DNA from 3 places in the Streptomyces sp. NPDC091377 genome. Region 3 is predicted to be linked to each of the others. Evidence: riboswitches for the same ligand, from Rfam matches in the RefSeq annotation. Region 3 holds a riboswitch; each other region holds the start of a gene.
The links. A riboswitch is a leader RNA that binds a small molecule or an ion and turns the genes downstream of it on or off. The one in region 3 is predicted to bind thiamine pyrophosphate.

Region 1 (7,950 bases), on a different contig from region 3:
CCACCGCGTGCCGCATGGCGTCCGCCATCAGCACCGGTTCCTGGGCGCGGGTGACCGCCGACGCCAGCATCACCCCCGCGCAGCCCAGCTCCATCGCCAGCGCCGCGTCCGAGGCGGTGCCCGCGCCCGCGTCCAGGATCACCGGTACGCGCGCGTGCTCCACGATCAGCTGGAAGTTGTGCGGGTTGCGGATACCGAGCCCGGAGCCGATGGGGGAGCCCAGCGGCATGATCGCCGCACAGCCCGCGTCCTCCAGCTTCCGGGCCAGGACCGGGTCGTCGTTGGTGTACGGCAGCACGGTGAAGCCGTCCTCCACCAGCGTCTCGGCGGCCTCCAGCAGCTCGATCGGGTCCGGCAGCAGGGTCCGCTCGTCGGCGATGACCTCCAGCTTCACCAGGTCGGTGCCGAGCGCCTCGCGGGCCAGCCGGGCGGTCAGCACGGCCTCACCGGCGGTGAAGCAGCCCGCCGTGTTGGGCAGCACCCGGATGCCGAGCCGCTCCAGGACCGACAGCACCGAGCCGTGCACCGCGGCGTTGACCCGCCGCATGGCGACCGTGGTCAGCTCGGTGCCGGACGCCACCAGCGCGCGTTCCAGGACGTCCAGGCTGGGCGCCCCGCCCGTGCCCATGATCAGCCGGGAGGAGAAGGACGTACCGCCGAGGACGAAGGGATCGTCGGCCATGGGTCAGCCTCCTTGGACGGCGGTGAGGACCTCGACCCGGTCGCCCTCGCTCAGGGCGGTCGTGGGCCACTGGCCCCGCGGGACGACGGTCTCGTTGACGGCGGCGGCCACCCCGGAGGGCGCCGGGGCGAGGGCGCGCACCAGGGCGTCGAGCGCCGTGCCGGGAGCCACCTCGCGGGGCTCCCCGTTGACGGAGATGGTGACGGACACCGTGAGCCGGGTGTTCATACGGGCTGCTCCAGGAGGGCTGCGGCGGTGAACCGCCGGGGCGTGAAGGGGCGGGCTTCCTCGGGCAGTTCACCGGTGACCAGGGCGTGCGCCAGCGAGTCCCCGGTGACCGGGGTCAGCAGCACCCCGTTGCGGTAGTGCCCGGTGGCCAGCAGCAGTCCGGGCAGCTCGGTCGGGCCGAGCAGCGGCGCGTTGTCGGGGGAGCCGGGGCGCAGTCCCGCGCGGGTCTCCGTCAGGGGCAGTTCGGTGATGCCGGGGACCAGTTCGTGGGCGTCGCGCAGCAGCTCGTAGACACCGCCCGCGGTCACCGTGGTGTCCCAGCCCAGTTCCTCGCTGGTGGCGCCGACGACGAGTTCGCCGTTCTCGCGCGGCACCAGATAGACCTGGCTGCCGCGGACGACGGCGCGGACGGTCCGGTTCAGGAACGGGGCGTACGCGCGCGGGACGGTGAGCCGCAGCACCTGCCCCTTCACCGGCCGCACGGGAGGCCGTACGGCGTCCGGGACGCCCGCGAGGCGCCCGCTGAGGCTCCCGGCGGCGAGCACCACCTGGCCGGCCGCCAGCGCGGTGCCGTCGCGGGTGACGATCCCCGTGGCCCGCTCCCGGGCCGTGACGAGCCGTTCGGCCCACTCCCGGTGGAAGACCACTCCGGAGCGCTCACAGGCCGCCACAAGGGCCGCCGTGAGCCGTCTCGGGTCGATCTGGTGATCCCCGTCGACCCGCAGCCCGCCGCGGACACCCGGCGCGAGCATCGGCTCCAGGCGGCGGCACTCCCGCCCGGACAGCCACTGCGACTCCAGCCCCGAGCGCTGCTGGAGGGCGTGCAGTTCCCGCAGGTGGGCGCGGTCGTCGGCGTCCAGCGCGACCGCGAGCGTCCCGCAGCGGCGGTACCCGAGATCCTGCCCGGTGAGGTCGCTCAGCTCGGCCGTGAACTCCGGATAGCGGCGGGCCGAGGCCAGATTGAGGCCGAGCAGGGTCTGTTCGCCGTAGTGCAGTTCCGTGACGGCGGCGAGCATCCCGGCCGCCACCTGGGCGGCGCCGCCGCCGGGTTCGGGGTCCACGACGGCCGTGGCGAGCCCGCGCCGGGCGGTCCGCCAGGCCGTGACCAGACCGATGATCCCGCCCCCGACGACGAGGACGTCCGACGCGCTGCCGGACGGACGAGCGGGTGCTCGGGCGGACGTACGGGCGGACGGGGTGGTGCGGTGCGTGGAGGACGACACGGGCGTTCAGCCCCTCCCTTCGCCGGCATGACCCGGATCAGGTTCGTACGGTCGGAGGCCGCCAGCCTCCCTCTCAGCCCGGTGCGTCCGGGCTCCCGCGAGTGCTTTACACGGGCAGCCTAGCTCTTGGTCCCGTGCCTCTGTAAGAGAGCCCGCACCCGCGACGGACTTTCGGTAGGTCCGCCGCCGAGCGCACCGAGCGCACCGAGCGCACCGAGCACGCCGAGCACGCCGAGCGCACCGAGCGCGCCGTGCGTTCCCTGCGGCCGGGTGGTGTGCGGGATGTCACGCGCGCGCACCCGCTGACGGTCCGTTCGGCACCTGACTATGGTGATCAGGTGAGCGACGACAGAGGGCGAACAGCGGCGACGGGGCCGCGGCGCGTGGTCGTGGTGGGCGCCGGCATGGCCGGTGTGCAGACCGCGGTGGCACTGCGCGAACAGGGCTTCACCGGCACCGTGACCCTGATCGGCGCGGAACCCCATCAGCCCTACGACCGCCCCCCGCTCTCCAAGGCCGTCCTGCTCGGCAAGGCCGAGGACTCCGCCTTCGACGTCGACTTCGAGTCCCTCGACATCGACCTGAGACTCGGCCGCGAGGTGACCGGCGTCCGCACCGCGGAGCACCAGCTGGACACCGAGGCCGGCCCCGTGCCCTACGACGCCCTGGTGCTGGCCACCGGCGCCGAACCGATCCGGCTGCCGGGCACCGAGGGCGTGCCCGGCGTGCATCTGCTGCGCACCCTGGACGACGCCGCCCGGCTGCGCCCGGTCCTCGCCGCCCAGCACGACATCGTGGTGGTCGGCGCGGGCTGGATCGGCGCCGAGTTCGCCACCGCCGCGCGCGAGGCGGGCTGCGCGGTGACCGTCGTGGAGGCCGCCGACCGTCCGCTCGCCGGGGCGCTGCCCGCCGAGGTGGCCGCGCCGATGGCCGCCTGGTACGCCGACAGCGGCACCGTTCTGCGCACCCACGCGCGCGTGGAGCGGGTCGAGCCCGGCGCGGTCGTCCTGGACGACGGCACCCGGATCGCCGCCGGCGCGGTCGTCGTCGGGGTCGGCGCCCGCCCCGCCACGGCCTGGCTCGCGGACTCCGGCATCGCGCTGGGCGCCTACGGCGAGGTCGTCGCCGACGCCCGGCTGCGCACCTCCGTCCCCGACGTCCACGCCGTCGGCGACTGCGCCTCCTTCCCGTCCGCCCGCTACGGCGAGCGGCTGCTGATCCACCACTGGGACAACGCCCTCCAGGGGCCCCGCACGGTCGCCGCGCACATCGTCGAGGGCGAGCTGACCGACGCCGTCTACGACCCGGTGCCGTACTTCTGGTCCGAGCAGTTCGGCCGCTTCGTGCAGTACGCCGGCCACCACCGGGGCGCCGACACCACCCTGTGGCGCGGCGACCCGGACGGCCCCGCCTGGTCGGTGTGCTGGCTGCGTGAGAATCGTCTCGTCGCCCTCCTGGCGGTGGGCCGCCCGAGGGATCTGGCCCAGGGCCGGCGGCTGATCGAGAGCGGCGCCGCGCTGGACCCGGAACGGCTGGCGGACCCGACGAAACCCTTGAAGTCGGCCACGGTGACGGGCTGAGAGCCGCTCCGACCGGCGGATCCCGGGCGGATCCCGGGCGCTCCCGGGGGCGTCGGAGGGCACGGGAGCGCGCCCGGAGTGCCTCCGCCCGGACGCGGCTCGGCTACCGGCTGTCAGTCCCAGATGGCAGTCTTGGAGACGTGACCGAGATTGACGCAAAGATCGATGCTCTCGTCCCCGCGTGGCTGACCCTCCCCGACATCGCCGAACAGTTCGACGTCGAGGTGACCCGCGTGCGGCAACTGGTCAAGGAGGGCCAGCTGATCGCCGTACGCCGTGGTGAGAACCGCGCGCTGCACGTCCCCGCCGCCTTCATCGACGGGGACAAAGTGGTCAAGGGCCTGTCCGGAACCTTGACGCTCCTGCGGGACGACGGCTTCACGGTCGAAGAGATGCTTGAGTGGCTGTTCACCCCCGACCCGTCCCTGCCCGGCACCCCCGCGCAGGCGCTGAGCGAGAACCGCGGCACGGAGGTGAAGCGCCGCGCCCAGGCGCTCGCCGTCTAGTCGGACGACACAGGCAGTCGGACCACAGACAGTTCAGACGGCAGACCGTTCAGACAGTTCAGACAGCAGTCAGTTCACACAGCAGACAGTTCACACAGCAGGCCGAAGGGGGCGGTCGCCCGGGTGACCGCCCCGACGATCCCTGGGGGGACCCGCACATGCCCGACACCGCACGCGAGCGGCTCGCCGACGCCCGGCTGTATCTGTGCACGGACGCGCGCAGGAGCCAGGGCGATCTGCCGGAGTTCCTCGACGCCGTCCTCGCCGGGGGCGTCGACATCGTGCAGCTCCGGGACAAGGGCATGGAGGCGGCCGAGGAGCTGGAGCACCTCGCGGTGTTCGCCGACGCCTGCGCGCGGCACGGCAGACTGCTCGCGGTCAACGACCGCGCGGACGTCGCCCACGCCGCCGGTGCCGCCGTGCTCCACCTCGGGCAGGGCGACCTGCCCGTGCCCGCCGCCCGCGCGATCCTCGGCGACGACGTCCTGATCGGCCGCTCCACCCACGCCGAGGACGAGGCGTCGGCGGCGGCCGTGCAGCAGGGCGTGGACTACTTCTGCACCGGCCCCTGCTGGCCGACCCCCACCAAGCCCGGCCGCCACGCCCCGGGCCTGGACCTGGTGCGCCACACGGCCGGGCTGGGCACCGACCGGCCATGGTTCGCGATCGGCGGCATCGACCTCGGCACCTTCGACCAGGTGTGGGAGGCGGGCGCCCGCCGGGTCGTGGTGGTCCGGGCGATCACCGAGGCGGACGACCCGGGCGCGGCGGCGGGGGAGTTCGCCAAGCGGCTGCGGCAGGGATGACACGGGATGCTCTGGAGACGCTCTGGGGATGACCCCGGGATGGATCCGGCGATGACCCCGGGGATGATCCGGCGATGACCCCGGGATGATCCGGCGACGACCCCGGGCGGCTGACGGCCCCGCCCACCGGCGGGGAGGCCGCCGCACCTCCGGGGGACACCCACCGGCCCCTCCCGTCTCGGAATGTGCACCGTGGCGTCCCGGTATGTGGTCCGGGCCAGCCCTGACGTGCGGATTTCGGCCATGGAGTGTCCAAGGGGTGGACACGAAGGAGGCAAATCGGGCAAATTTCCGGTCTCCGGTTGGGGCGCCGCCGGGCCGCCACTAACCTGCCCGTATGGCCTTCGGAACCGCGTCCACCCGCACAGACCGCGCCCGCACCGTGCGCGACATGCTCGCCACCGGCAAGAAGACGTACTCGTTCGAGTTCTACGCGCCGAAGACCGCCAAGGGCGAGCGGAGTCTGTGGGAGGCGCTGCGCAGGGTCGAGGCGGTCGCCCCCGACTTCGTCTCGGTGACCTACGGCGCCGGCGGTTCCACGCGCGCCAGCACGGTCCGGGAGACCGAGCAGATCGTCGCCGACACCACACTCACCCCGGTGGCCCATCTCACCGCGGTCGACCACTCCCTCACCGAGCTGCGCAATGTGATCGGCCAGTTCGCCGACGCCGGCATCCGCAACATGCTCGCCCTGCGCGGCGACCCGCCCGGCGACCCGATGGGCGAGTGGGTCGCCCACCCGCAGGGCCTGATGTACGCCGCCGAACTGGTCCGGCTCATCAAGGAGTCCGGCGACTTCTGCGTGGGCGTCGCCGCGTTTCCGGAGATGCACCCGCGCTCGGTCGACTGGGACAGCGATGTCGCGCACTTCGTGGCCAAGTGCCGCGCCGGCGCCGACTACGCCATCACGCAGATGTTCTTCGAGCCGGAGTCGTATCTGAGGCTGCGCGACCGGGTCGCCGCGGCCGGCTGCGACACCCCGGTGATTCCCGAGGTCATGCCGGTGACCAGCGTCCGGATGCTCGAACGCCTCCCCCAGCTCAGCAATGCTCACCTCCCGTCCACGTGGAAAGAGCGGATCCTCACAGCGAAAGACGATCCGGCGGCTGTACGCTCCATGGGGATCGAGTTCGCCACGGAGTTCTGCGCGCGGCTGCTGGACGAGGGTGTCCCGGGGTTGCACTTCATCACGCTGAACAACTCCACGGCGACGCTGGAAATTTACGAGAACCTGGGCCTGCACCGTCCCCCGCGGGCCTAGACCGGTCGCACTCGCGTACGACACACTGCGAAGCGGCCACAGGGAGAGGGGCGTACATGGGCTGGACGGTCCTCTACATCGCGTTCGGAGTAGTCGCGTTGTGGCTGCTCGGCGAGGTGCTGTTGCAGTACAAGGCGCGGCTGCGCTGGCGGTTGCTCGCCTTCGCGGGCTTCCTCGGCGTGGTCGTCGGTGTGCTCATCCCGTCGGTCTTCGTGATCGGCCTGGGCGCCATCGCGTTCGCGATCGGACAGACCTACGTCACCCTGTCGTTCCGCCGCGGCTTCGCCGCGGGCTGGGCGGTCCGGGGGCGCGGCGAGGGCCTGGGCGGCGGCAGCAAGCGTCGCCGCGGCGAGCCCGCGCACCACGACCCGGCGCTGGACGGCCCCGACCCGGACGCCGACACCTACGCCGCGGGCGAGGGCGACCAGGGCCGGCCCGCCGACGGGTACGGCCGGGCCCAGGACGAGTACGCGCAGGCCGAGGACGCCTTCGGACAGACGCGGGACGACTACGAGCGCGACGACATCTTCACCCCCGCGCACGGCACCGACCCGTCCGCCGACGGCAACGCCATCTACCAGCCCCAGCCGATGCCCGACGACACCGGTTCCTACGGCGTCTACGACGACACCGGGTCCTACGCCCAGCAGCCCCAGGACCAGTACGCAGCGACCGCGCAGGGCGCCGACCAGACCTACGGCTACGAGGGCTACTCCGGCTACGGACAACAGTCGTACGGCTATGACGGCGACGGCCAGCAGCAGCCGTACCCCGCCTACTCCGATCCGTACATCGGCCAGCCCACCTACGACTCCGGGTCCGGCTACGACACCGGCGGCTACCCCCAGCAGTCGTACGACCAGCAGGGCTACAGCCAGGACCAGTACGGCGCGGGCTACCCCGACGGCACCCCGCCCGGCGGCGTCTGGGTCCCCCAGCAGCGCAACACCGACGACCAGTACGGCGGCGAACTCCCGCCGGAGCAGCCGTACCCGTACCAGGGGGACGGACAGCCGCAGAGCAGCGGCTACGACGAGCGCTACCAGTACTGATCCCTCCCGGTCCCGGTCTCGCTCCGGTCACCGGGAGCCGCGGAACTCCGGGCCCTCCACGATCAGTCCGGCCACCAGCGTGCCCGACATCCCCGCGTGCGGGAGACCGCCGCCGGGGTGGGACCAGCCGCCGACGGCGAACAGACCGGGCAGGGCCGTGGAGTTCGCCGGATGGAGCAGCCGCCCCTCGGCCGCCGCCAGGGCCGGTGCCGGAACGGCACCCCCCGGCGCGCCGGTCGCCTCCGCCACATCGGCCGGGGTCCGCACCTCCCGCCACAGCAGCCGCTCGCGCAGTCCGGGAAGCGCGCGCTCGGCGACGGTGACGAGCTGTTCGGCGAGCGCCTCGGTGTCCTGGGTTCTCCCGGCCGGGACGGTGGCGGTGAGCGTCACGGCCTCATGCCCGGCGTCCGGCACCGACTCCGGGTCGTCCGGCCGCAGCACGGTCACCGTGAGCCCGCTCTCGACGGCGGGCGCTGAGCCGAACACGAACGCCAGCTCGGCGTCCCGGTCACCGGCGTGCACCACCGTCCGGTGCGCGGTGCCTTCGGGACGCCCGCCGCGCAGCGCCAGCAGCACCGTCAGCCGACTGGGCAGCCCGCGCTGCGGGGGGAC
Region 2 (7,950 bases), on a different contig from region 3:
GGCCAGCCGCGCCTCACCCTCCAACGCCGCATCAGCCGCACCAGCGAGGGCACGTACGTGATGCCGGGCGGGGAGGTCTGGGACGAGGCGGAGCAGCCGAGCACGTACCGCACGCACACCACGAAGACCACCGGCCGATCCCTCGGACTCGAAGCGGAGGAAGCCCTGTTCGGCTGTGACCGCCTGCTCACCGACCCCGCCACCGGGACGCGCGCCATGCACCGCACCCTGATCCCCTTCGAAGTGGCCGAAGCGGTCCCCCTGCTCGCGGAGGAACCGCACAGGCAACCGGCCGCGATCTACCAGATGCTCACCGAGGCCGGGCACCCGCTCACCTGGACGGAGACCGTACGGGCCCGCATGCCCCTGCCCGACGAACGCACCGCACTCCGTCTCCCCGACGCCACCCCGGTCCTGCACATCACCCGCACCACGCACGGCACCGACGACCGGCCCCTGATCCTCGAAGAACTCCGCATCGGAGCCGACCGCTCCGAAGCCGCCTACCGGATCACCGCCGACGAGCAGCCCACCCGACGCACCCGCACCTGAGGAACAACCGGCATCGGTCGAAACAGTCTTCACTTCCTCAAGGGCGCGCCGCAGGCGCGCCGGGCCGCCCGGCCGCCCCGGCCGGGCATGCGGCGTGACCGCCGGTCCCGTCCGGTCGCCCGACGGCCCACACCACAGCACACCCGGAAGCAAGAGGAGCCGCCCAGCCATCGGTGCCGAGTGCCGGGCGGCACCGCCCCCACCGCCCAAGAGCGAGAAGGCGTGGTTGCTCCCAGGGGGTGGCTGAGCGAGGCACACGCGCACCAGCCCGACCGCCGCACCGCATCGTCGTGGCTGACTTTCCGTGGCCGAGGCATCGAACGCGGCAGGGATTGCGCAGGGCCCACGAGCACCAGCACCGCACGAGTCCGCCCCCAGGAGACCAGAGGCCGCCGGCCGCACGCCGCCCCCACCGGCAGGCAGCCCCCTCACACCGCACCCCCGTGATCACGGACACCCTCAAGAAGTCGGGCGAGCCGTTCGACCGCACCAGGCCGCCCCGACAGCCGTACGACCCCCCGCCCGGTCTCGTCCGTCGATGCGACGGCCCGCACCGCGGACAGCTCGAAACCCACCGACAGAAGACCCCGGTTCAGCCGATCAGCAGCCTCACGCGCATCACGCCACCCCGCCATGTAATCCACACCGGACAGCCAGAGCCCGGCGTTTGCACCTGCCACATCGAGACCGTCGTTCAGCCACTCCTCACCGGAGCCAGCCACCCTGTCCACCTCAACCCTGATCTGAGTAACGGATCGTCAACTTCCTTGGGCCAAGGCCAAAACGCAGCACGACGGCCCCGGTACCATCAGGCACCGGGGACCGCCGTGTTCCCAGCCGGGCCACCCTTCGCTTTCCAGGGCTGACGGGGTGGCCCGGTCTCGGTCTTCGGTTGTGAAGCGCGGTCCTCTGGAGCCGAGTGGGGAACTCGGCGAACTCAGGAGGCCACGCCCGTCCGCTGAAGGGATCGCCCCTCAGCCCGGGTCTGTCGCCCGCTCCTGAGAACAGAGGCGTGAAGCGACAGCCCGGAGATCGTCAGGAGGGGGTGTCTCGTACACCGCCGTCCCGGTCGAGCCGACACCACACGGTCTTGCCGCCCCTGTCCTCCGGTGTCCACCAGACCGCCGACGCCAGTCGCTGAACGATCAACAGACCACGGCCGTTGTCGGGTACGACCGCTTCCGCCAGCTCCAGCATCAGGCCAGGCGAGAAGGTGTCACCCATCGGGAGGAGCGGGGGCGCCGAGTCTTCGTCGGAGACTCCGATGAACAGCCACTTCGGCCACACCTTGAACAGCACGTTGATGTGCCGGTTTCCGCCGGGACGTGCGCGACGGCGGTCCGGCACCACGTGGTTCACGACGTTGCCGATCAGTTCGGAAACGATCAGCCGGGCATCGTCCACGGCTTCACCGGCGCCCACACGCATGAGGAACGCGCCCGTCATGTCGCGCGCCACCTGACCCGTGTTGGGGAACTCGGCAAGGAGCGTCAAGGAGAGGAAGTGCCCGCCCGACGCCGGAACAGGCGCGGCGAACCAGTGCGCGTACGCGTCTAGCTCCTCTGTCATGTGCTCATGCCCTCGCGCCTTCTTCGCGTCCATGGCATCCGTCTCAGGTCTCGTCTGCCGAGGCCATCCCGACAGGGTGACCCGAGGGTGCACCCCTCGTACCGGCTGTCGCTCCCCCCTCTTGGGGACCCCCCTCCTGGGTACACTCGCGGGAGAGACCGGGAAGCGAAGATCGAGAGAGCGGATCAGGCGAGAAGATCCGGCAGGTCCATTCACCATGGGGAAGTGGGATGGCCGAAGTAGCACCGACACCGGCAGCTCTACCGCCGCATGTGCTGGAACGTGCAGACGTGCGGTCCGCGATCGCCAGCCACGACTTCGGCGAAGTCTTCAGACTCGCCAAGATCCACGGTGGCATCAGCTACGCCAAGATCGCCGAGGCGGTCAACTACAAGCGCGAACACATCGGCAAGATGGCCCGCCCCGAAACCGATGGCAAAGGCGTGCGACCACGGATCACTCAGTTCACCAAGATCCTTGAAGTGGTGGACGGCCTACGGATCCCCGGTCATCTCGCAGGACTCGCCCCGCGCCCATGGGAAAAGGACCGGTCATCCTCGATATCCACACCGGACGACCCCAGCGCACTGATCGCCCAGGGCGGAGCCGGACTCTGGGATGTCGCCGAGTTGCTCAGGCGCACGGAGATGTCCAGCATCAACAGCGCCGCCCTGGAGTCGATCGAGCAGGGCATTGATCAACTGGCCCGCGCCTATCCGTACGCAGACGCCGACTACCTCCACGAGCGGACCCGCAACGGCCTTCACTACGTCACCAAGCAACTCGAAGGCCGTACGACCCTCCGCCAGCACCGCGAGCTACTCGTGGACGCCGGATGGCTCTTCCTGCTGAACGCATGTGTCCAGTACGACCGAGGCCAGCGCGAGGCCGCCAACCTCAGCAAGGCCGCCGCACTGCGGATCGGCAAGGAGGCCGGGCACGGCGAGATAAAGGCATGGGCCTGGGAGATCGAAGCCTGGTTCGCCCTCACCCAGAGCCGCTGGCAAGACATGCTCACCGCAGTGGAGGCCGGGCATGTGGCGGACCAGACCCACTCTGTGGGCGTCCAGCTCTACGCGCACAAGGCCCGCGCCGCAGCCCGCATGGGGGATGCCCGCCTGGTACGGGATTCCCTGGACGCCGGGCGAGCCCGCCTTGACCGACTGCCCAAGCCCGATCACCCGGAACACCACTTCATCATCGACCCGGACAAGTGGGACTTCTACGAGATGGACGCCTACCGTCTACTCGGAGACGACGAACGCGCCGCCGCCCACGCCCGCTCGGTCATCCGGATCAGCACAGGCCCCGACGGCACCGAGATCTCACCCATGCGAGCAGCCGAGGCCCGCCTCACCCTCGGAGTGGCCGCCGCCCGAACCGGCGACGTAGAAGAGGCAATCGGCATGGGCACAACAGCCCTGGAGGCCGACCGCAAGTCGCTCCCATCCCTCCTTTTAGTCGCTGACGAGCTGGACAACGAACTGCGCGCCCGGTACCCGCGTGAAGCCTCCACACGGGACTTCCACGAACGGGTGCGGACCATCAAGCGGGGTGCCTCCAAGCCCGAGCTTCCGTTCTGAGCTGTCGGAGGAAAGCCCGCGCTCCCGATCCAGGTAGAACAAGATCGGGAGCGCAGGGCATTTCAGATCAGCCGGGCCTCAGTCGGCGAGCGGTAGGTACACCCGGTTCCCCGCCTCAGCGAACTCCTTGGACTTCTGAAGCATCCCCTCAGCGACCTCCTCAGGTGACGCCCCCTCAGCCGCCGCACCACCAAACTGCCGTGTGATGCTTTGGCTAATTTTCATGCTGCAGAACTTCGGGCCGCACATGGAGCAGAAGTGGGCCGTCTTGGCGGGCTCCGCCGGCAGGGTCTCGTCGTGGAACTCGCGGGCCGTGTCGGGGTCGAGGGCCAGGTTGAACTGGTCCTCCCACCGGAACTCGAAGCGGGCGTCGGACAGCGCGTCGTCCCACTCCTGGGCTCCTGGGTGCCCCTTGGCGAGGTCGGCGGCGTGAGCGGCGATCTTGTAGGTGATGACGCCGGTCTTGACGTCGTCGCGGTTGGGCAGGCCGAGGTGCTCCTTGGGGGTGACGTAGCAGAGCATGGCCGTGCCCCACCAGGCGATCATCGCGGCGCCGATGCCGGAGGTGATGTGGTCGTACGCCGGCGCCACGTCCGTGGTCAGCGGGCCGAGCGTGTAGAACGGGGCCTCTTCGCAGATCTCCTGCTGAAGATCGATGTTCTCCTTGATCTTGTGCATCGGGACGTGCCCCGGGCCTTCGATCATGGTCTGTACGTGGAAACTTTTGGCGATCCGGTTGAGTTCGCCGAGCGTGCGCAACTCCGCGAACTGCGCCTCGTCGTTGGCGTCCGCGATGGAGCCCGGCCGCAGCCCGTCACCCAGCGAGTAGGTGATGTCGTAGGCGGCGAGAATTTCGCAGAGCTCCTCGAAGTTCTCGTAGAGGAACGACTCCCTGTGGTGGGCCAGGCACCATGCCGCCATGATCGAGCCGCCGCGCGAGACGATGCCGGTCTTGCGGTTCGCGGTCAGCGGGACGTACGGCAGGCGGACGCCCGCGTGGACGGTCATGTAGTCCACGCCCTGCTCGGCCTGTTCGACCACCGTGTCCCGGTAGATCTCCCAGTTCAGCTCCTCGGCCCGGCCGTCGACCTTCTCCAGGGCCTGGTAGAGGGGGACCGTGCCGATGGGGACGGGGGAGTTGCGCAGCACCCATTCACGGGTGGTGTGGATATTGCGGCCGGTGGAGAGGTCCATGACCGTGTCGGCGCCCCAGCGGGTCGCCCAGGTCATCTTGTCGACCTCTTCCTCGATGGAGGAGGTCACCGCCGAGTTGCCGATGTTGGCGTTGACCTTCACCAGGAACCGCTTGCCGATGATCATCGGCTCGATCTCCGGGTGGTTGATGTTGGCGGGCAGCACGGCCCGTCCCGCCGCGATCTCCTCACGGACGACCTCGGGCGAGACGTTCTCCCGGAGGGCCACGTACTCCATCTCCGGCGTGATCTCACCCCGGCGCGCATAGGCGAGCTGAGTGACCGCGCCGCCGTCCCGGCTGCGGCGCGGCTGACGGGGGCGGCCGGGGAAGACCGCGTCGAGGTTACGCAGTCCACCGCGCGGCGAGGTGTGCTTGATGCCGTCGTCCTCGGGGCGGACGGGGCGGCCCGCGTACTCCTCGGTGTCACCGCGGGCGATGATCCAGTTCTCCCGCAGCGGTGTCAGTCCCCTGCGGACGTCGGTTTCGACCAGCGGATCGGTGTACGGGCCGGAGGTGTCGTACAGGGTGACCGACTGCCCGTTGGTGAGGTGCACCTGGCGGACCGGCACCCGCAGATCGGGGCGTGAGCCCTCGACGTACGCCTTGTGCCAGCCGATGGACTTCCCGGCCTCCTCGTCGCTGGAGGACCGCGTGGAGGCAGGCGTGCTTGTGTCCTTGATGGTCATGAGACCTACTCCCTACGCCGGCATTACCCGGTAACAGGTTCGGCGGTCGACGCAGCGGCTTCCGTCTGTCGGCGTTCCATGGGATACATCACTCAGGACGAGTGATGTTCCACGTGAAACATCGCGAAGACGAAGGTCAGCGCCCTCTCAGCCCGGTGCTCCGAGCTCCCGCGTGTACAAAGGTGCCTCCACGCTAGCGTCAATTCGGGCGCGGTGAACAGAGGGGGTCTTCCGTTCTTGCGATGATCGGTCGGTGACCACACCGCAGGATCCCTCGTATCCGTCGCCTGAACCGCCCCATGGCCCAGGCACGTCTTCCGGTGCCGGTGCCGGCAACGGCCCCGGAGCCTCGCGCGGCCAGGTGCCGCGCCCCGGCGGACACGGCCACGACGGCGGTACGCCTCACCCGGCACAGGATTTCCGTCAGCCCGCACAGGACTTCCGTCAGCCTCCACAGGACTTCCGCCGCCCACCGGGGCAGCAGTTCAGGGGTGAGCGTGAGGCCGGCGGCCATGGCGACAGGCAGGGCGGACACGGCGGCTGGCAGGACGCGCAGAGCGCGCAGAGCGCGCCGAGCGGGGAGAGCGGGCAGAGCGGCCACGGGGGGCACGGTGGGCACCAGGCCGGGCAGGGACCCGGGCACGGTGGTGGGCAGGGACCCGGGCAGGGCGGTGGGCAGGGACCCGGGCCCGGTGAGGGGAAGGGGTCGGGGCACGGTGAGGGGAAGGGGCCGGGGCATGGCGGTGGGCACGGTCACTCCCAGGGCCACAGTCACAGTCACGGCCCGGCGGCCCCGGTCTCCCTCCACCTACGGAAGATCATCGCGGCCATCCTGCTCCCGTTCGCCGCGGCCGTGCTGGTCGGGCTGGGGATGCTGTGGCCGGGCGGTGCGCCGCCGCACGAGCGCACGGGGGTCGGGTTCGACCGGCAGACGCACGACGCCACGGTCACCAGGGTCGAGCGGGTGGACTGCGCGTCGGTGAACGCCTCCGGAGGCACCCCGACCGGCGACACCTCCACCGCCGAGGGTTCCTCCGCCGTGCAACAGGCCAACGGCACCTGCAAGCGGGCGACGATCCGGGTGGACACCGGTGACGAGAAGGGCCGTACGTTCACGGAGATCGTCCAGCCCGACCAGTCCCGCCAGTTGGAGCAGGACCAGAAGGTCATCGTCGCCTACGAACCCTCGGCACCGAAGGACCTGCAGTACTCGGTGACGGACATCAACCGGCGGGTCCCCCTGGCCCTGCTCGCCGGGATCTTCGCGCTGGCCGTCGTGGTCGTGGGGCGGATGCGTGGTGTGATGGCGCTGGTCGCACTGGCGATCAGCTTCATGATTCTGAACTTCTTCATCCTGCCCGCCATCCTCCAGGGCTCGAATCCGCTGGTCGTGGCGGTGGTCGGGGCGAGCGCCATCATGCTGATCGCCCTGTATCTGTGCCATGGGCTGTCGGCGAGAACCTCGGTCGCGGTGCTGGGCACGCTGATCTCGTTGCTGCTCATCGGCGTACTCGGTCTGCTCTTCATCGGCTGGGCCGCGCTCAGCGGGGACACGGACGACAACACCGGTCTGATCCACGGCCTGTACCCGTCCATCGACATGAGCGGTCTGCTGCTGGCCGGTGTCATCATCGGCTCGCTGGGTGTGCTGGACGATGTGACGGTCACCCAGACCTCGGCGGTCTGGGAGTTGCACGAGGCCAACCCCACGATGGGCTGGAAGGGCCTGTACCGGGCCGGCATCCGGATCGGCCGCGACCACATCGCCTCGGTCGTCAACACCCTCGTCCTCGCCTACGCCGGTGCCGCGCTCCCGCTGCTGCTGCTCTTCTCGATCGCGCAGAGCAGCATGGGGACGGTCGCCAACAGTGAGTTGGTCGCCCAGGAGATCGTGCGGACTCTGGTGGGTTCGATCGGGCTCGTGGCCTCCGTGCCGGTGACGACGGCCCTCGCGGCTCTGGTCGTCTCGGCCGACCGTCCGTCGACGGCGGAAGGGCGGAGCCGGCCGGCCGGGCTGCTGGGACGAGCGGGGCTCAAGGGACAGACGGTGCCCGCCGGGGCGGCGGGGCAGGGCGCGACCGGACAGGGCACCGCGGGGCAAGGGCCCATGGCCCCGGGCGGGCGCCCTCCGAGCATCCCGAACGCCCCGAGCCGCGGGGGCCGGGGGCGCCGCCGAAAGCGCTGAGGGCGAGCGGGCGGCGGGGAAGCGACGGGGCAAGCGGGCGGCGGGGAGCGACGGGGCGAGAGGGCGGTGGAAGGCCGGAGCCAACGGGCTAGAGGGCATGCGGCCGAGCGGGCGACGGGAGGCGGGAGGGAGCGGGAGAGGGGGCAAGCGGCGAGCGGGCGGCGGGAGGCGAAGGGCGGC
Region 3 (7,950 bases):
CACGGCGGCCGTGGACAGATCGAAGAGTTCGGAGGTCTGCCGGTAGATCTCCACCTCCAGGGTGGAGAAGGCCGGTCCGCCGAGGATCCGCACCACACCGAAGGAGGTGAAGGTGAACAGGAACACCATCAGCGCGGCGGCGGCCACGGCCGGCCCGAGGGCGGGCAGGGTGACCCGGCGCCAGGCCGCGAGCGGCGAGGCGCCCAGCATCCGCGCCGCCTCCTCCTGCCGCGGGTCGAGCTGGGACCAGAGCCCGCCGACGGTCCGGACGACGACCGCGTAGTTGAAGAAGACATGCGCGAACAGGATCGCCCACACGGTGGTGTCGAGCCGTACGCCCCACAGCTCGTCCAGCAGTCCGCCGCGCCCGGCCACCGCCAGGAACGCCGTACCGACGACGACCGTCGGCAGCACGAACGGGACGGTGACCACGGCCCGCAGCACCTGCTTGCCCGGGAAGTCCAGGCGGGCGAAGACATACGCGCCGGGCAGCGCGATCAGCAGGGTCAGGGCGGTGGACGCCAGCGCCTGCCAGGTGGTGAACCACAGCACCTGCCGGATGTCCGACTGCCCCAGCACCTCCCACAGCCGCCCCGCCTGCCAGACCCCGTCGACCTTCAGCCCGCGGGCGAGGATCGCGGCGACGGGGTAGGCGAAGAAGAGGGCGAAGAACGCGAGGGGCAGGGCGAGCAGCCCCAGCCGCAGGGCGCCCCCGCGGCCCCGGGTCCGGCCCGCCGGGCTCACCTCAGGACGAGCGACGTCCACGCCTTGACCCAGTCGTCGCGGTGGTCGGCGATCTTCGCCGGGTCCATGGTCTCGGGGTCCTTCGCCTGCGGCCCGTGCTGCGCGAACACCTCGGGCACCCGGGCGCCCTCGACCACCGGGTACACGAACATGTTCAGCGGCATGTCCTCCTGGAACCGCTTGCCGATCAGGAAGTCGAGGAGCGCCTTGCCGCCCTCGGCGTTCTCCGCGTTGCTGAGCAGTCCCGCGTACTCGATCTGCCGGAAGCAGGTGCCGTCCACGACCCCGGTGGGCGCGGTCTTCGGCTGCGGGTCGGCGTAGACGACCTCGACGGGCGGGGAGGAGGCGTACGACACCACCAGCGGGCGGTCGCCCCCCGCCTTCTTGCCGCCGGCCGAGCCGGAGAACTCCTCGTTGTACGCCGACTCCCAGCTGTCGACCACCTTGACGCCGTTGTCGGTGAGCTTCTTCCAGTAGTCCTGCCAGCCGTCGTCGCCGTACTGCGCGGCCGTGCCCAGCAGGAAGCCGAGGCCGGGCGAGGAGGTGGAGGCGTTCTCGGTGACGAGCAGGTCCTTGTAGGCGGGCTCTATCAGGTCGTCGAAGGTCCGGGGCGGGGCGAGGTCGCGCTCGCTGAAGTACGCCTTGTCGTAGTTGACGCAGATGTCGCCGGTGTCGACCGGGGTGACCCGGTGCCCGGTCGCGTCGGCGCGGTAGGCGGCCCGGACGGTGTCGGCGCCCTTCGCCTCGTACGGCTGGAAGAGCCCGTTGTCGAGGGCGCGGGAGAGCAGGGTGTTGTCGACGCCGAAGAAGACGTCGCCCTGGGGGTTGTCCTTGGTGAGGACGGCCTTGTTGACGGCGGCTCCGGCGTCGCCGTCCTCCAGCACCTTGACCTGGAGGCCGGACTGCTTCTCGAAGTCGGCGAGCACGTCCTTGGAGACGGCCCACGAGTTGTGGCTGACGAGCGTGACGGTCTTGGAGTCCCCGTCGCCGCCGGAGCCGGGCGACGACCCGGACGACGAGCCGCACGCGGACAGCGTGACCAGGCCCAGCCCGACGGCCGCGGCCACGAGGGTCTTGGTGTTCACCGGTGTTTTCCTCCTGGGACGTTCCAGGAAGAGACGCGGCCCCGCCGGGAGGTTCCGTGCCTCCGGGCAGGGCGCAACAGCATGAGCGACGACCGATCTCCCTACCCAGAATGACCTGGGCGAGGTTCAGAGGGTCTGCGGCCCGCCATCGTTCTGGCTGCCGCACTCTCAGCGCTGTGGCGCTCCCCTGTCGGAATATGAAGATATGGGTGCTTGGATCCTACCGCTCGGTCGCCGCGAGCTGACCGCAGGCCCCGTCGATCTCCTGCCCCCGGGTGTCGCGGACCGTGACCGGCACCCCGTGCGCGGCGATGGCCTCCACGAACGCCCGCTCGTCCTCGGGCCGGGACGCGGTCCACTTGGAGCCGGGCGTCGGGTTGAGCGGGATCAGGTTCACATGCACGGGCCGCCCCTTGAGCAGCCGCCCGAGCCGGTCCCCGCGCCACGCCTGGTCGTTGATGTCCCGGATCAGCGCGTACTCGATGGACAGCCGCCGCCCGGACCGCTCCGCGTACTCGAACCCGGCGTCCAGCACCTCACGCACCTTCCAGCGCGTGTTGACGGGGACGAGGGTGTCCCGCAGTTCGTCGTCGGGCGCGTGCAGCGAGATGGCGAGGCGGCACTTGAACCCCTCGTCGGAGAACCGGTGGATCGCGGGCACCAGGCCCACGGTCGACACGGTGATCCCGCGCTGCGACAGCCCCACCCCGTCCGGGGCGGGGTCGGTCAGCGCGCGGATGGCGGCCACGACCCGCTTGTAGTTGGCGAGCGGCTCCCCCATCCCCATGAAGACGATGTTGGACAGCCGCGCCGGGCCCCCGGGCACCTCCCCGTCCCGCAGCGCCCGCATCCCGTCGACGATCTGGTGGACGATCTCCGCGGTGGACAGGTTGCGGTCCAGCCCCGCCTGCCCGGTCGCGCAGAACGGGCAGTTCATCCCGCAGCCCGCCTGTGAGCTGATGCACATGGTGACCCGGTCCGGGTACCGCATCAGCACCGACTCCACGAGCGTCCCGTCGAACAGCCGCCAGAGCGTCTTGCGGGTGGTCCCCTGGTCCGTGGAGAGATGCCGTACGACGGTCATCAGCTCGGGCAGCAACGCCTCCCGCAGCCGCTCCCGCGCCCCGGCCGGGATGTCCGTCCACTGCTCGGGGTCGTGCGCGTACCGGGCGAAGTAGTGCTGCGACAGCTGCTTGGCGCGGAACGGCTTCTCCCCGATCTCCGCCACCGCGTCCTTGCGCTCGGCGGGCGAGAGGTCGGCGAGGTGCCGCGGCGGCTTCTTGGCTCCGCGCGGCGCGACAAAGGTGAGTTCTCCGGGTGCAGGCATAACCCTCCCAGTGTCGCAGATCAATTCGTACGACAAACTCGCCGACGAGGACCCCGCACAAGGCTATGGCGGCGGCCTCGGACGCCCCTATCCTCTTGGCAAGGGGTGCCATGGACTGGATTCCCGTGGCCGGCACGCTCTTGGGGACGCTGGTCGGTGCCGGTAGCGCGTTCTCCCTGGAGCGGCTGAGGGTGCGCAGCAGCTACGACCAGGAGGGCCGGCGCTCGCGGGCCGAGGCGTACATCACGTTCATCGACGCGCTGCACGAGTCCAGCGGGGCGATCCGGACCCTGGCCCTGCGGATCAACCAGGTCCCGGAGGCCGAGTGGCGCCCGCAGGCCCGCGAGGCGTTCCGCTCCAGCGGCCTCTACTCCGCCCGCGAACGACTCATCCTGCTCGCCCCGGAAGCGGTCGTGCACATGGCGAACGACCTGTTCATCACCCTCCGCAGCAAACGCAACGCCGTCGCCGCGGGCCACGACGCCCACAGCCCCGAATACATGCAGGCATCGAACTCCTACGCGGAAGCCCTCCAGACCTTACGCTCCGAAATCCGCAAAGACCTGGGCCGAGGCGCCCTCAAACGCCGGGTGGAGTACTGACGTGGGGTGGGGGGCGGCTTCTGGGGCGGGGGGCGGCTTCGGGACGGGGGCTACCTCTGGGGCCGGGGGGATGGCGGGGCGGGGGGCGAACGCCGGGGGGCTGGACGGCTGCAGCGAACGGCGGGGCCGAACGCCGGGTGGCCGGTCGGAGGGCCCGATCGCCGGGGCCCGATCTCTGGGGTGGGGCCCGACCTCCCGGGGGGGGGGAGCCCGAATGCCGGGGGGCCCGAATGCCGGGGGGGCCTGATCGTCGGGGGAACCTGATCGCCGGGGTGAAGGCCGACCGCCGGGTCGATCCCTGTCGCACCGGGCGCTTTCGTCGCGCCCCGTGACCTCGGCCGGGACCGGCGCAGACTCCGGGCGCAGCACCGGCCGACGGGTCGGCTGCCGGGGAAAGCCCGACCGCCGGGGCCCGACCGCCGGGGCCCGACCGCCGGGCCCGGCCCGGTGGCCCCAGGTGTGCTCGTCGCGCCCGTTGCCTGGGCCGGGGCGGGCACGAGCGCCGGGCCCGGCATCGGCCGGCGGGTCGGCTGCCGAACCCGAGGAGGAAGGCGGACCGCCGAGAGGGGGCCGGACCGCCGAGAGGGAGGGACCCGGCCCTCCGGGGGGGGCAGCCCGATTGCCGCGGGCCTGGGCTCCAGGGGGAGCCCGGTTGTTGGGTCAGGTCCAGTCGCCGCGGGCGTTTTCCGCGCGCAGGGTCGACAGTTCGCGTTCGACGTCCTCGTACAGGCTCGCCGGGCCGCGGTCCGGGAAGGCCCGCACGCGGCCCTCGTCCAGGGCGGTCAGGCGTCCGGTCAGGGCTATGAGGCGGCTCCGGCGGGCGGGCCAGCCCGGGGAACCCTCGGTCGCCGAGAGTTCGGCCTGAGTGGCGCGGAGCGTGGCGTGGGCGCGTTCCCGCAGCGGGGCCAGCTCCTCCTGGAGCCGCTCCAGCCACTCCTGGAGGTCGAGGACGCATTCGATCGCCCCGGCCAGGGCGTCCATGATCCCGGCCATCGCCTCCGACTGCTCCACGAGCGCGTCGAAGAGCCCCATCAGCACGTCGAGGTCGGGGGAGGGCGCGGCACCGGCGACGTACTCGGGATGGGCGGACACCCGGGTGCGGGACGTGAGGTACTCCCGGGACACCCCCTCGGCCCGGGCCAGCACGCTCCCGGCCGAGGACAACTGCGCGCGGGCCGACGCGAGGGGCAGCCCGTCGCCCCCGCCGAGCATCACCTCGGTCTCGGCCATTTCGAGCGCGAGCTGCTGGCGCAGCTCCGCCAGATCGCGATGGGTCTCGTCGGTCTCCCCCAGCGTGACGCGGATGTCGTCACGGATGGAGCCGGCCAGCTCGGCCGTCTCCCGTTCCCAGCCTGCGTCCCGCCCCGGCATGCACGCCACCCCTTCCGTTCCTCCGTCGCCCCGTCCCCCCAGATGGGGATCATAAGTACGGAAGGGGTGATTCCGAGCGGTCGTGACGCCGCTGCCCGAAACCGGCTCCGGTCAGCCGGACCCCACGAACAGCACCATCAGCAGCCACACCACCGGCGCCGTGGGCAGCAGCGAGTCCAGCCGGTCCATGATCCCGCCGTGGCCTGGCAGCAGCGTGCCCATGTCCTTGATACCGAGGTCCCGCTTGATCATGGACTCCCCGAGGTCGCCCAGCGTGGCGCTGGCGGCGACCGCGAGGCCCAGCAGCAGCCCCTGCCACCAGGTGCCGCCGTCGATCAGGAACTCCATGCACAGCGCGCCCGCCACCATCGCGAAGGCGACCGCGCCGAACAGGCCCTCACGGGTCTTGCCGGGGCTGATCCGCGGCGCGAGCTTGTGCTTGCCGAACCGCCAGCCGATCGCGTAGGCCCCGGTGTCGCTGACGACGGTGAGCAGCAGGAACGTCAGTACCCGCTGCGCCCCGTCGTCGGCGGTGAGCAGCAGCGCGACGAACGTGGCCAGGAACGGGACGTAGAACGCGGCGAAGACCCCGGCGGTGACGTCCTTCAGATAGCCCTCGGGCGGTTCGGTCATCCGCCAGACCAATACGGCGAGCGCGGTGAGCGCCATGGCGACCCAGGCGCCCTCGGGGCCCCGGGCGTACCCGGCGACCACCATGGCCGCGCCGCCGACCGCGAGCGGTACCAGCGGCGCCTTGATCCCCTTGCGCTCCTCCAGCCGCCGGGTCAGCTCCCACAGCCCGACGACGACGGCGACGACTATCACGCCGACGAACACGACCTTGACGAAGAACAACGACGCGACGATGACCGCGCCGAGCCCGACACCGACCCCTATGGCCGCGCTCAGATCCCGGCCCGCGCTCTTCTTCTGCGGTGCGGGCGCCGGCTGCGGGGCGTCGGGCATGGGCTCCGGATTCTGCGGCGCCGCCGCAGGCGGCTGCGCCGACGGGGTCTCGTCGCGGAACGGCTCGTTGCGGTACGTCTCGTCGGGGTACGTGTACGACGCGGCGGCGGGGGAGGTCTCCTCACGGAACAGGGGGCCGCTCAGCCGAGCGGTCCCCCGGTCCTCATCCTGGTCACCGCCGTACGCGGGCAGGTCGGGCACGATGGGCATGGGGCGAGTGTGCTGCGCCTGTTGCGCATCGTACGCGGGACCCGCCGGGGCAGCCCCTTGGGCGGGTCCGTGCTCGGTGGGCCCCCAGTACCCGGTCTGCCCGGTCCCGGGCGGCGCCCCCCAGGAAGAGTCGTTCATCAGACTTCGAGCAGCTCCGCTTCCTTGTGCTTGAGAAGCTCGTCCACCTGGGCGACGTACTTGGCGGTGGTGTCGTCGAGTTCCTTCTCCGCGCGGCGGCCCTCGTCCTCACCGACCTCGCCGTCCTTGACCATCTTGTCGATGGCGTCCTTGGCCTTGCGCCGGACGGAGCGGATGGACACCTTGGCGTCCTCGCCCTTGCCCTTGGCGACCTTGATGTACTCGCGGCGGCGCTCCTCGGTCAGCTCGGGGAACACCACCCGGATGATGTTGCCGTCGTTGCTGGGGTTGACACCCAGGTCCGAGTCGCGGATCGCCTGCTCGATATTGCGCAGGGCGGTCTTGTCGAACGGGGTGACGACCGCCATGCGGGGCTCCGGCACGGCGAAGGAGGCCAGCTGGTTGATCGGGGTCGGCGCCCCGTAGTAGTCGGCCACGATCTTGTTGAACATCGCCGGGTGCGCACGGCCGGTGCGGATCGCGGCGAAGTCCTCCTTGGCGACCACGACGGCCTTCTCCATCTTCTCCTCGGCCTCGAGGAGGGTCTCTTCGATCACCACTTGCTCCTGCGTGTTGTGAGTCGGCCCGGCTGCGTCCGCGTGTCGGCGGCCGGCTGCGTCGCGTCTGCTTCCTGCACGGTTCCCGACCGGCAGGTCATTGTCCATCCCCCGATCAGGCCCCGCTCCGGCCCCGTCCGGGTCCGGTCGGGTACCGGTCGGGTTCCGGTCAGGATCCGGACGGGTTCCGTCCCGCGGTCAGGACCGGCTGTCCTGATCACCCACCAGCGTGCCGATCTTCTCACCCTTGACGGCGCGCGCGATATTGCCCTCGGTCACCAGCTCGAAGACCAGGATGGGCAGCTTGTTGTCGCGGCACAGGGTGACGGCCGTGGCGTCGGCGACCTTGAGGTCCCGGGTGATGACCTCGCCGTAGCCGAGCGAGTCGAACTTGACCGCGTCCGGGTTGGTCTTCGGGTCGGAGTCGTAGACCCCGTCCACACCGTTCTTGCCCATCAGCAGCGCCTCGGCGTCGATCTCCAGGGCGCGCTGCGCGGCCGTGGTGTCGGTGGAGAAGTACGGCATGCCCATACCGGCGCCGAAGATGACCACCCGGCCCTTCTCCAGATGGCGCACGGCCCGCAGCGGGATGTAGGGCTCGGCGACCTGCCCCATGGTGATGGCGGTCTGGACGCGCGACTGGATGCCTTCCTTCTCCAGGAAGTCCTGGAGGGCGAGGCAGTTCATGACGGTGCCGAGCATGCCCATGTAGTCGGAGCGGGCCCGGTCCATGCCGCGCTGCTGGAGTTCGGCGCCGCGGAAGAAGTTGCCGCCGCCGATGACGACGGCGATCTGGGCGCCGTCGCGGACGACGGCCGCGATCTCGCGGGCGATGGCGTGCACCACGTCCGGGTCGACGCCCAAGCCCCCGCCACCGGAGAACGCCTCTCCCGACAGTTTCAGCAGAAACCGGCCGCGTACTTTGCCGTCGTCGCTCTTCTGGGCCTTGG

Region 1: it holds a riboswitch for thiamine pyrophosphate, as region 3 does, so the genes downstream of both, thiO (glycine oxidase ThiO) here and ACIQNG_RS24285 (thiamine ABC transporter substrate binding subunit) in region 3, are expected to answer to the same signal.
Region 2: it holds a riboswitch for thiamine pyrophosphate, as region 3 does, so the genes downstream of both, thiC (phosphomethylpyrimidine synthase ThiC) here and ACIQNG_RS24285 (thiamine ABC transporter substrate binding subunit) in region 3, are expected to answer to the same signal.

Annotation. Positions count from the first base shown of each region.
Region 1 covers NZ_JBIVUE010000017.1:133,591-141,540, forward strand. Annotated here, with positions in the region: gene ACIQNG_RS30440 (thiazole synthase) at 1-682, opposite strand, end outside; gene thiS (sulfur carrier protein ThiS) at 686-910, opposite strand; gene thiO (glycine oxidase ThiO) at 907-2,133, opposite strand; TPP riboswitch at 2,131-2,242, opposite strand; gene ACIQNG_RS30455 (NAD(P)/FAD-dependent oxidoreductase) at 2,538-3,713, shown strand; gene ACIQNG_RS30460 (Rv2175c family DNA-binding protein) at 3,854-4,219, shown strand; gene thiE (thiamine phosphate synthase) at 4,378-5,025, shown strand; gene metF (methylenetetrahydrofolate reductase [NAD(P)H]) at 5,363-6,286, shown strand; gene ACIQNG_RS30475 (hypothetical protein) at 6,343-7,338, shown strand; gene ACIQNG_RS30480 (phytoene desaturase family protein) at 7,366-7,950, opposite strand, start outside.
Region 2 covers NZ_JBIVUE010000008.1:211,709-219,658, forward strand. Annotated here, with positions in the region: gene ACIQNG_RS19895 (GntR family transcriptional regulator) at 1-552, shown strand, start outside; gene ACIQNG_RS19900 (ATP-binding protein) at 1,588-2,154, opposite strand; gene ACIQNG_RS19905 (tetratricopeptide repeat protein) at 2,412-3,704, shown strand; gene thiC (phosphomethylpyrimidine synthase ThiC) at 3,783-5,585, opposite strand; TPP riboswitch at 5,578-5,767, opposite strand; gene ACIQNG_RS19915 (YibE/F family protein) at 6,439-7,770, shown strand.
Region 3 covers NZ_JBIVUE010000011.1:217,565-225,514, reverse strand. Annotated here, with positions in the region: gene ACIQNG_RS24290 (ABC transporter permease) at 1-765, opposite strand, end outside; gene ACIQNG_RS24285 (thiamine ABC transporter substrate binding subunit) at 741-1,829, opposite strand; TPP riboswitch at 1,910-2,028, opposite strand; gene rlmN (23S rRNA (adenine(2503)-C(2))-methyltransferase RlmN) at 2,050-3,156, opposite strand; gene ACIQNG_RS24275 (hypothetical protein) at 3,267-3,758, shown strand; gene ACIQNG_RS24270 (hypothetical protein) at 4,419-5,129, opposite strand; gene ACIQNG_RS24265 (phosphatidate cytidylyltransferase) at 5,241-6,443, opposite strand; gene frr (ribosome recycling factor) at 6,443-7,000, opposite strand; gene pyrH (UMP kinase) at 7,199-7,950, opposite strand, start outside.